2 regions of the Dickeya fangzhongdai genome follow, and region 1 is predicted to be linked to the other one. Evidence: predicted binding sites of a transcription regulator. Region 1 holds the regulator's gene; the other holds the start of a gene.
What was found. The regulator PurR, encoded in region 1, represses purine synthesis genes. The targets are predictions, from matches to a motif close to CANGCAAACGTTTGCNTG.

Region 1 (5,825 bases):
CCTTATTCCCCACTTTTTTATCAGGTCATTTTCGGGAATACTGTAAAGATTGAACGATTGAGGACAACATTCGGTCAGAATTATCATGCGTTTATTTATTACGCTTTTCGTATTATTTTTCAGTAATCTGTTTTTAAACCTGGCACAGGCTAATCCACATAGCGCTGCGGTATTACCGCGCAAAACCGGCGTAGAAACGGCGAATAAAGCTATTGAGGAATCCAAAAAAAGCAAGGTTGCCAAAAATACCAAAAAGGGTGCGGCGCCCACTCATGACAAAAAACCGGAAAAAACCACCAAAACCGCGCCTGCCAAAACGACCGCCGCTCACGATAAAAACGTCAAACCGCACAATGATAAAAAACCGGTGACCACTGCGGCCGCAGCCCACACAACCAGCAAGCCGCAGAAGCGGGAAAAAAGCGTTCAGGCTAAAGCGCCCGCCGGCAAAACCGCGAAAAAAGACACCCCGGCACCGGCGAAAAGCAGTCATAAGGCGCACGAAACCGTGATTGCTAAAACGGCAAGCAAAAAAAGCAAGTCTGCCGTCGTCGGAGAAGAAAGCGCCAGCGCATCACCACACGGCAAGAGTAAAAAAGGCCGGCAGGATAAAGCCGCTCTGACCATCAGCGCCGCTCACCAAAAGCGCTACCAGCATGCCAAACTGACCGCCATGAACAAGCTGATGAGCCAAATCGGCAAGCCCTACCACTGGGGCGGCGCGACCCCCTACTCCGGTTTCGATTGCAGCGGACTGGTGTATTACGCGTATAAAGATGTGGTGAAAATCCCGATTCCGCGAACCGCCAATGAGATGTACCACTTACGTGACGCCGCGCCTATCAAGAAAAGCGAGCTGGAAAGCGGCGACCTGGTGTTCTTTCGGATAACCAACCGCGGCGCCGCCGACCATGTCGGCGTCTACCTCGGCAATGGTCGTTTCATTCAGTCGCCGCGTTCCGGCTCTGACATTAAAATCAGCAAACTGAGCGAGGACTACTGGCAGGATCACTACGTCGGCGCCCGTCGCGTGGTCACGCCGAAAACCATTCGCTAAACAACTTCCGCTGGAATGGCCGTTCTCAATACGACAAAAGGGGCATCACGCCCCTTTTTTGTTTTCCTGTCTTTAACGGCAACGATGCGCCGCTGACGTTCCAGGCGCCGCTAGCGCCACGCCGTCAGTTCAATACCGCGCTCAGACTAAAGATGATGATCATCGCCAGTGAAGCCACAGTGGTGAACAGCGACATTTTCAAGTTGGTATCCATAGTATTCTCCTGTATGTGACTGATGATCGCCGTCATCCTGTCATGTCTGAATCAATCCCCTATCCGGCAGACGGGGGAAACATTATAAAGCATAGGTCTATTATCACCCGGCGAGCGTCAAAAAACCGGTTTCTGCGTCACAGAGATAAAACGAATTGCCTCTTCCACTTTTGCTCTAAATCGGCCAAAATCCGCAGTTTACTGTATACACTGCGTTGGTCGAAGCGTCAGCCCTCCCTTCAAGCTACACACCTCGGCATGTCTCCTCCTGAAATGTTGCCTTGTTGTCTGGCAGGAGAAGAATTCACGCAGGCAAACGATTAACAACATATTTACTGCTGTAACAGACAAGCTACTGTAACAGATGAGTTCAGGAGTCACTTTAGATGGCAACGATCAAAGATGTGGCAAAACGCGCGGGCGTTTCGACCACAACCGTATCACACGTGATCAATAAAACACGTTTCGTCGCCGAAGAGACCAAGGCTGCGGTGCGTGCGGCCATCGATGAATTGCATTATTCGCCGAGTGCGGTGGCCCGCAGCCTGAAAGTCAACCACACCAAATCCATCGGCCTGCTGGCGACATCCAGCGAGGCGCCCTATTTCGCCGAAATCATCGAGGCGGTGGAAAACAGCTGCTACGCCAGAGGCTATACGCTGATCCTGTGCAACTCCCATAATAATCAGGACAAACAGCGCGCCTACCTGTCCATGCTGGCGCAAAAACGGGTCGACGGCCTGCTGGTGATGTGCGCCGAGTACCCGCCGGAACTGCTATCGATGCTGGCGGATTACCGCCATATCCCGATGGTGGTGATGGACTGGGGCGAAGCCCACAGCGATTTTACCGATACCATTATCGATAACGCGTTTGCCGGCGGCTACATGGCCGGACGTTACCTGATTGAGCGCGGCCACCGCGACATCGGCGCCATTCCCGGTTCTCTCGGGCGCAATACCGGCAGTGGGCGTTATCTGGGTTTCCTGAAAGCGCTGAAAGAGGCCGACATTCCGCTACGGGAAGAATGGGTGGTTCAGGGCGACTTCGAGCCGGAATCCGGCTACAAGGCGATGCACCAGATTCTGGCCCAGAAACAGCGTCCGACCGCGGTGTTCTGCGGCGGCGATATCATGGCGATGGGCGCCATTTGCGCCGCCGACGAACTGGGGCTGCGCGTACCGCAGGATATTTCGGTGATCGGTTATGACAATGTTCGTCACTCCCGGTATTTTACCCCGGCGCTGACCACCATCCACCAGCCCAAGGAGCGACTGGGACAGGCGGCCTTCTCGATGTTGCTCGACCGCATTACCAGCAAACGCGAGGAAGCCCAGACCATTGAAGTGCATCCGACGCTGATCGAACGCCGCTCCGTCGCCGACGGCCCGTTCCTCGATTACCGTCGTTAAAATTCAGACGATTCCGTTATCTCTGTCTGGCTATTCAATCAAGCGGCAGGCCGCACCACACATGGTGCCGGCGCATGCTATCGCTGTTGAGCTCATGACTTAACGTGCTGCTTTAACCCAATGAATCTTGTCGTCGGGTTAAAGCAGTCATACACTTGTCACTGTCGTTGACGACAATAATCATGATCAGACGATGCTTTTGGCCTCATGCATCGCCTTACTTTTTCTATCCTGCCTGTTGACCGCTGCACCTTTTTGTTACGGCCAGGGATAGACGCCTTTCGTACCGGCTTTTCTCTTATTTTCCTCTGAGACGTTCAGGGGTAGACGATGGATTGGGTCCACCGAATGCCCTCCGTGGGTACATTTGTCTAATGTTTTTCCTTGCAAAGGCATTTTTCCGGCAAGGTAGGGAGAAGTTATGAGTTCATCTTATGTGGAGGAACTGGGTACCCCTAACCTATCCTGGTTCCAGATTGTTAATGAAATGCTGTCGGCCGCCGACATCGTCATTAACGGTTCACGCCCGTTTGATATTCAGGTAAAAAATCCCGACATGTATAAGCGCGTGCTGCGCGAAGGCTCGTTGGGATTGGGCGAAAGTTATATGGATGGCTGGTGGGAGTGTGAGCGGCTGGACATGTTTTTCCACCGCGTGCTGCGCGCCGGGTTGGAAAACCAGCTCCCTCACCGCTGGCGCGATACGCTGCGGATCCTGATGGCGCGGCTGACCAACCTGCAGTCCCGCCGTCGGGCCTGGATCGTGGGCAAGGAGCATTACGACCTCGGTAATGATCTTTTCACCCTGATGCTTGACCCTTATATGCAGTACTCCTGTGGCTACTGGAAACAGGCCGAAACCCTGGAGCAGGCACAGCAGGACAAGCTGCGCTTGATCTGCGAAAAACTGCAGCTGCGCCGCGGCATGACCCTGCTGGATATCGGCTGCGGCTGGGGCGGGCTGGCAGAATTCGCCGCGCGTCACTACGGCGTTTCCGTCACCGGCGTGACCATCTCCCGCGAGCAACAGAAACTGGCGCAACAGCGCTGCCATGATCTGGACGTGAACATCCTGCTGCAGGACTACCGCGACCTGAACCGGCAGTTTGACCGTATCGTTTCCGTCGGCATGTTCGAGCATGTCGGTGCCAAGAACTACGATACCTACTTCCAGATAGTAAAGCGCAATCTTAAACCTGATGGGCTGTTCCTGCTGCACACGATCGGCACTCACACCCCCACGCCAACGGGAGATAAGTGGACCAGCAAGTACATCTTCCCCAACGGCAGCCTGCCGTCGATAGAGCAAATCGCCGTAACCAGCGAGCCGTATCTGGTGATGGAAGACTGGCATAACTTCGGTGCTGACTACGACAGCACGTTGATGGCCTGGTATCACCGCTTCCAGCAGCACTGGCCAGCATTGTCCGAGCGTTACTCCGAACGTTTCCAGCGCATGTTCACCTATTATCTCAACAGCTTCGCGGGTTCATTCCGCGCCCGCAACATTCAACTCTGGCAGGTGTTGTTCAGCGTGGACGGCGTGGAAGGCGGCTTGCGAGTCCCCAGATAATCACCGCCATCCGGCGAATCGTACCTAAATAGCAAAAAACCGGCAGCCAGGCTGCCGGTTTTCATAGGGGAGAAAGCGTCAGGGAAGGAATGGCTTATTCGCCCTGCTCCGCCTGCGCCGCGGCCTGCTCCTGTTGCTGCTGCGCCTGACGAGCCAGGACGCGTTCGACCGTGTCGATGATGGCCTGGGTTTGCGGGTCGATTTCGATATTGATGCGGTCGCCCAGTCGTTTCTGACCCAGCGTCGTGCGCTGGAGCGTTTCCGGAATCAGATGCACGCAGAAACGGCTGCGGGTCACTTCCCCTACCGTCAGGCTGATACCGTCAATGCCGATAAATCCTTTGTGCAGCACATATTTCATCTGCGATTCATCAGCCAACCGGAACCAGATCTGGTGATTATTTTCCGACGTCAGGATTTTCACGATCTCCGCCGTACACATAATATGGCCGGACATCACATGCCCGCCGATTTCGTCGCCATATTTGGCGGCGCGCTCCACATTAACCCGATCGCCGGCTTTGACTTCGCCCAGGTTGGTCAGCCGCAGCGTCTCTTTGATCAGGTCGAAACTGATCCGATCGCCATCGATTTTGGTGACGGTCAGGCAACAACCGTTGTGCGCTACGGAAGCCCCGGTTTCCAGCCCCGGCAGCAGTTCGGGGGGCAGTTGAACGACATGAGTGCGGAAATTGGGTTTTTCATCAATCGACACGACGGTCGCCGTGCCCTGAACAATACCGGTAAACATGGTGCTGGTCTTGCCTCCTGGTCAGTAATAAGCGTGAACGCGACGCTACAGTGATATGGCGCGGCGAGCCTGCGCTCGGGAGAGACAACGTTCACTAATGTCTGGCAGTTTGCACCATATCCTCAGGAAAACCAAACGGGATCACTCCCGTTCAGTCAGTCATTGGTTTACTGTTGGCAAATCGTTACAATGCTTCATCTTTTTTTATAAATAAAGGATGATTGCCTTTCTCTCCCCATTAGAGATCTCTCTCCATCCTGCTTTAGGAAGGTGTTTTCGTGCAGAAGTACTTATCAGAAGCCCGTCATTTGCTGGCGTTGGCTATTCCGGTCATCATCGCGCAAGTCTCGCAAACCTCAATGGGTGTGGTGGATACCATCATGGCGGGCTCCTATAGCGCCACCGATATGGCGGCGGTGGCGGTGGGCACCTCCATCTGGCTGCCGGTCATCCTGTTCGGTCACGGTTTGCTGATGGCGCTGACGCCGGTCGTGGCCAACCTTAACGGCTCCGGACGCCGGGATCGTATCGCTCATCAGACTCAGCAGGCGTTTTTGCTGGCCGCGGCTATCTCCATCCTGACCATGTTCGTGCTCTATCAGGGAAAATACGCCATTAACCTGATGCATGACGGCGCGCCGGAACTGGCCGACAAAGCGGTGAAATACCTGCATGCCTTGTTGTGGGGCGCGCCCGGTTACCTGTTCTATCAGGTATTTCGCAGCCAGTGCGAAGGTTTGTCCAAGACCAAGCCGGGGATGGTGATCGGATTTATCGGCCTGCTGATCAACATTCCCATCAACTACGTTTTCATCCAC
Region 2 (5,825 bases), 380 kb from region 1:
GCCGTGGTGGGCGAACCGGATATGCCGGCATCGATTGCCGCCGTAGCGCAGGAAAAAGGCGCGCAGCTGTTTCGGCGTGGGTCTGACTGGCAGTTTTCACTGCAGGACGGCGGCTGGCGCTGGCAGAGCGGCGATGTTCATTATGATGGATTACCCATTCCTACCGTGCCGCTGGCGAATGCGGCGACCGCCCTGGCGGCGCTGCAAGCCTCCGACATTGTTCTGACTGTCGACGCCATCCGTCAGGGGCTGCGTCAGGCGCAATTGCCGGGACGTTTCCAGATTGTGAGCGAAAAGCCGTTGTTGATTCTGGATGTCGCGCATAATCCTCATGCTGCGGCCTACCTGGCCGCGCGACTGGCTGATTTACCGCGCGCCGGCCGGGTTCGGGCGGTGATTGGCATGCTGGCGGATAAAGACATCCCCGGCACGCTGGCGCATCTTAAGCCGCAGGTGGATGTGTGGTATTGCGCTCCGCTGGAGGGGCCGCGCGGCGCCGATGCCGGGCTGCTGGCCACGCATCTGGATCACTGTACGTCATTCCCGGATGTGGCGACGGCCTGGCGGCAGGCGATGCAGGACGCCGGCGAAGATGATGTAGTGATTGTTTGTGGTTCTTTCCATACTGTCGCGCATGTGATGGAAGCGCTGGACGGGAGCGGAACGCATGGCGAGTAAATTTCAGAATCGCCTGGTAGGAACTGTTGTGCTGGTGGCGCTGGGGGTGATCGTGCTCCCCGGCCTGCTGGATGGTAAGAAAAAGCATTATGAAGATGACTTCGCCGCTATCCCGTTGGTTCCCAAACCGGGCGATACGCTGGAAGCGGAGTCGATGCCGCCGATAAATCAGTCGCTGCCGGCCCAGCCGCCTGAAGGGGCCGAGGCGGCGATGCAGAGTAAGAATGCGTCCGCTGCGGAAACGGCTGAAGAGCCGGATTCCGCGCAATCCTCCGCCCGTCATGGCGCGTCCCAGCCGTCGTCTTCCCGCCCGGCCGCAACGCCGGCGCCGGTGGTGACAGAACCACGTGCGCCGGTTCAGCAAGTGGCGCCGCCAGCGATGAAGGCGCAGCCGGCGAAGCCTGAAGCCAAAAAACCGGAAACCAAACCGGAAAGCCGGCCGAAGCCCGAGGCGAAAGCGACGGAGAGCAAGGCGGCTGAAAGTAAGCTGGCCGGAAGTAAGCAGGCCGAAAGTAAGCCGGCTGAAAAACCGGCCGACACCCGCGCGGCGGAAGCCAAAACGGAAAACAAAGCGCCGGAAAGCAAGCCGACGCCTCAGGAGCAGACGCCAGCCGGTCAGGCCTTTGTGGTGCAATTGGGCGCGCTGAAGAATGCCGATAAGGTCAATGAGATTGTCGCCAAGCTGCGTCTGTCCGGTTATCGGGCCTATACCGTGCCGTCGGCGCCAGTGGCGGGGCAGATAACCCGTATCTACGTCGGGCCGGATGCCTCGAAGCAGAAATTGCAGTCGGCGCTGGGCGAGTTGCAGCAGCTTAGTGGGCTGAGCGGGCAAGTCCGGTCGTACAGCGCGCGCTAAGGCGGCTAATCAGCCTATACCCAAAATAATTCGAGTTGCAGGACAACACGTTCACGTGTTGAACAACGCAACGCGTTGGACCTTTAGGGCAAGGCTCATAAGAGCCTTGTAACGCGGCAACAGAGTGAATCCCCAGGAGCTTACATCAGTAAGTGACTGGGGTGAGCGAGAGCAGCCAACGCATCTGCAACTTGAAGTATGACGGGTATATACAAGCAGGGGTAGGGGAGCGAGGCGACCTTGCCCCTTTATTTTGTGCGCGGAGCACTGAAGTTTTGTGGCGGAGCACTGAACCGCTATCGGCGGCGCGCGACGGACAGGGGCGCTATCCGTATGGCGGCGAGAGGTTTTTTTTATTTCTTCGCCTATCGAAAAAATCGGCGGGAAATACGCTACGCAAACGTTTTCTTTTTCTGTTAGAATGCGCCGCGAACAGGATGACCGGCGCTGCGATTGTCATCGTTCATTATTAGGATAGTTCATGGTTTGGGTTGATTACGTCATTATCGGTATTATCGGATTCTCGGCTCTGGTCAGTCTCATCCGGGGGTTTGTACGTGAAGCGCTGTCACTGGTGACCTGGGGGGCGGCGTTCTTTATCGCCAGCCACTACTATGCCTATCTCGCGGTCTATTTCACGCGGTTTAATGATGAGCTGGTGCGCAACGGTATCGCCATTGCCATTCTGTTTATTGCGACGTTGATTGTGGGCGCTATCGTTAATTATGTGATCGGTTCGCTGGTTGAACGCACCGGACTGTCAGGCACTGACCGGGTACTGGGCATTTGCTTCGGTGCATTGCGCGGTGTGTTGATCGTTTCCGCGCTGCTGTTCTTTCTGGATACCTTCACCGGTTTTTCACAGAGTGCCGACTGGAAGCAGTCCCATTTAATCCCGCAATTCAGTTATATCATCAGGTGGTTTTTTGACTACCTGCAAAGCACGTCGAGTTTCTTGCCGCGGCACATCTAGCCGCGGTAGCGCTGATGAGGAAAAGACCACATGTGCGGTATTGTCGGTATCGCCGGTTTTACACCGGTCAACCAGTCGATTTATGACGCGTTAACGGTGTTACAGCACCGTGGGCAGGATGCCGCGGGCATCGTCACCATTAATGATGCCAACTACTTTCGCCTGCGCAAAGCCAATGGCCTGGTGAAAGATGTGTTTGAAGCCCGGCACATGCAACGGTTGCAGGGCAACATGGGGATCGGCCACGTGCGCTATCCCACCGCAGGCAGCTCCAGTGCCTCAGAGGCCCAGCCGTTTTACGTCAATTCCCCGTTCGGGATTACGCTGGCCCACAACGGTAACCTGACCAACGCCCATGAACTGCGTAAAAAGCTGTTTGAAGAAGGGCGCCGTCACGTCAATACCACCTCGGATTCTGAAATCCTGCTGAACGTGTTTGCCAAAGAGCTGGATCGTTTCCAGCATTATCCGCTGGAAGCGGACAACATTTTTGCCGCCGTGGCGGCGGTGCATCAGCAGATTCGCGGCGCTTATGCCTGCATCGGCATGATCATCGGTCACGGTATGGTGGCTTTCCGCGATCCGAACGGCATTCGTCCGTTGGTTATCGGCAAGCGCGAGCTGCAGGATGGCCGCAACGAGTACATGGTGGCGTCGGAAAGCGTGGCGCTGGATACGCTGGGCTTTGAATTTCTGCGCGATGTGGCGCCGGGCGAAGCGGTATACATTACCGAGAACGGCCAGCTGTTCACCCGTCAATGCGCGGAAAACCCGAAAAGCCACCCGTGCCTGTTCGAATATGTCTATTTTGCCCGTCCCGATTCCTTCATCGACAAGATTTCGGTCTACAGCGCCCGCGTGCGTATGGGCCAGAAGCTGGGCGAAAAGATTGCCCGCCAGTGGGAAGAGCTGGATATTGACGTGGTGATTCCGATTCCGGAAACGTCCTGCGATATCGCGCTGGAAATCGCCCGCATCATCAACAAGCCGTACCGTCAGGGCTTTGTGAAGAACCGCTACGTCGGCCGTACCTTTATCATGCCGGGCCAGCAAACCCGCATTAAATCAGTACGTCGCAAGCTGAATGCCAATCGGGCGGAATTCCGCGGCAAGAACGTGTTGCTGGTGGATGACTCCATCGTGCGCGGCACCACTTCTCAGCAGATCGTGGAGATGGCGCGTGAAGCCGGCGCGCGTCGGGTTTATCTGGCCTCCGCTGCGCCGGAGATCCGTTTCCCGAACGTGTACGGCATTGATATGCCGAGCGTCAACGAACTGATCGCTCACGGTCGTGAAGTGGAAGAGATTCGTAAGATCATCGGCGCCGATGCGCTGATTTTCCAGGATCTGAATGACCTGATCGAAGCGGTGCGTGAAGACAACCCGGAAATCGTTCAGTTTGAATGCTCAGTGTTCAACGGCGTCTATGTCACCAAAGACGTGGATCAGGACTATCTGGACTATCTGGAAGCACTGCGTAACGACGACGCCAAGGCGATGCGCAGTCAGAATGAAGTCGAAGATTTGGAACTGCACAACGAAGGGTGATGATCGATCGCTAATCGTGGTTAAAAAGGGAGCGCAGGCTCCCTTTTTTGTCGCTGTTATTCTTGCCAATCCTCTGGTGATGCGGCAAAGTCAGCGCACATGTTTTACCGTCTCTGTTGCGGTGGGTCTGAGAGGTGAGAATGAAGCGACTGATTGTCGGTATTTCCGGCGCCAGCGGCGTGATATATGGGGTGCGGTTGTTGCAGGTACTGCAGCCGATCGCCGGGATTGAAACTCACCTGGTGATGAGCCCGGCGGCCCGGCAAACGCTGTCGCTGGAAACCGATCTGACCGTGCGCGATGTGCAGTCGCTGGCCGATGTGGTGCACGATTCCCGCGATATCGCCGCCAGCATCTCGTCAGGCTCGTTCAAAACGGCAGGTATGGCGATTCTTCCCTGTTCCATCAAGACGTTATCCGGCATTACCCATAGCTATACCGACAGCCTGCTGACCCGCGCGGCGGACGTGGTGCTGAAAGAGCGTCGCCCGCTGGTGCTGTGCGTGCGGGAAACGCCGCTCCACCTCGGTCATTTGCGCCTGATGAATGCCGCCGCCGAAATGGGCGCGGTGATCATGCCGCCGGTGCCCGCGTTTTATCACCGCCCACAAACTGTGCAGGATATCGTCGATCAGACCGTCAACCGGGTGATTGATCAGTTTGACATTGCGCTGCCCCAGGATCTGTTTACGCGCTGGCAGGGTGCGTAACCGCCTCATTTGCAATAATAAGCCATGTCATCGCGTCACCGGGCCGGCCGGTGTCGGAGTGAAGGTTTGCACTTTTTTGTGGCGTGATGTTTTTTATGGTGCATCGATATGCACCAATATCGTGCATTTAATGCGAATCACTCGCGTCCTGGTCGTTATCCCGATAGCATGAGTTGACATAATTCATTGATTATATTGATGCGGCTATCATGATCACCACGCCTGATTTTATGCAGAATTGCATATTCTTTATGGCATAAAATTTGCTATGTTTTGACAAACAACGTGCGGATTAACGCACACGGCAAACGCATTCATCACAACAATTTCGCGGTCAGATTTCACGAATCACTTAGGCATACACAATCATAAAATAAGGGTAACGCAATGAAAAAAATGTTGAAACTTTTGCCCCTTGCGCTGGTATTCGCAGCAGGCAGTGCCCTCGCCGAGGTTCCGAAAAATATCAAGATTGGCACCGACCCCACTTATGCGCCGTTTGAATCCAAGGACGCCAGTGGTCAACTGGTCGGGTTTGATATCGATCTGGCAAAAGAATTGTGCAAACGCATTCAGGCAAACTGTACTTTCGTCGAGAGTGATTTCGACGCGCTGATCCCGTCGCTGAAAGCGAAAAAGATCGACGCCATCATTTCCTCCCTGTCCATCACCGAGAAACGCCAGCAGGAAATCGCCTTTACGGACAAACTGTACGCAGCCAATGCCCGTCTGATCGCCAAAAAGGGCTCGCCGATTCTGCCGACGCTGGAGGCGCTGAAAGGTAAGCGTGTCGGCGTGCTGCAGGCATCCACGCAGGAATCTTACGCCAACCAGTACTGGCAGCCGAAAGGCGTTGATGTTGTCGCCTACCAGAATCAGGATCTGATCTATGCTGATCTGACCGCCGGCCGTATTGATGCCGCATTCCAGGATGAAGTGGCGGGCAGCGAAGGCTTCCTGAAACAGGCCGCAGGCAAAGAGTATGTGTTTGCCGGCCCGGCGGTGAAAGACGACAAACTGTTCGGCGTCGGCACCGGTATGGGGCTGCGCAAGAACGAAA

Region 2: a site for PurR is predicted at 1,928-1,945, ahead of cvpA (colicin V production protein). Genes of this name have one in related genera too.

The regions. Positions count from the first base shown of each region.
Region 1 covers NZ_CP025003.1:2,973,188-2,979,012, forward strand. Annotated here, with positions in the region: gene CVE23_RS13280 (C40 family peptidase) at 86-1,057, shown strand; gene cydH (cytochrome bd-I oxidase subunit CydH) at 1,182-1,271, opposite strand; gene purR (HTH-type transcriptional repressor PurR) at 1,658-2,683, shown strand; gene cfa (cyclopropane fatty acyl phospholipid synthase) at 3,105-4,256, shown strand; gene CVE23_RS13300 (riboflavin synthase) at 4,351-5,007, opposite strand; gene CVE23_RS13305 (MATE family efflux transporter) at 5,286-5,825, shown strand, end outside.
Region 2 covers NZ_CP025003.1:3,354,690-3,360,514, reverse strand. Annotated here, with positions in the region: gene folC (bifunctional tetrahydrofolate synthase/dihydrofolate synthase) at 1-678, shown strand, start outside; gene dedD (cell division protein DedD) at 668-1,534, shown strand; gene cvpA (colicin V production protein) at 2,016-2,507, shown strand; gene purF (amidophosphoribosyltransferase) at 2,538-4,055, shown strand; gene CVE23_RS14855 (UbiX family flavin prenyltransferase) at 4,196-4,765, shown strand; gene CVE23_RS14850 (lysine/arginine/ornithine ABC transporter substrate-binding protein) at 5,153-5,825, shown strand, end outside.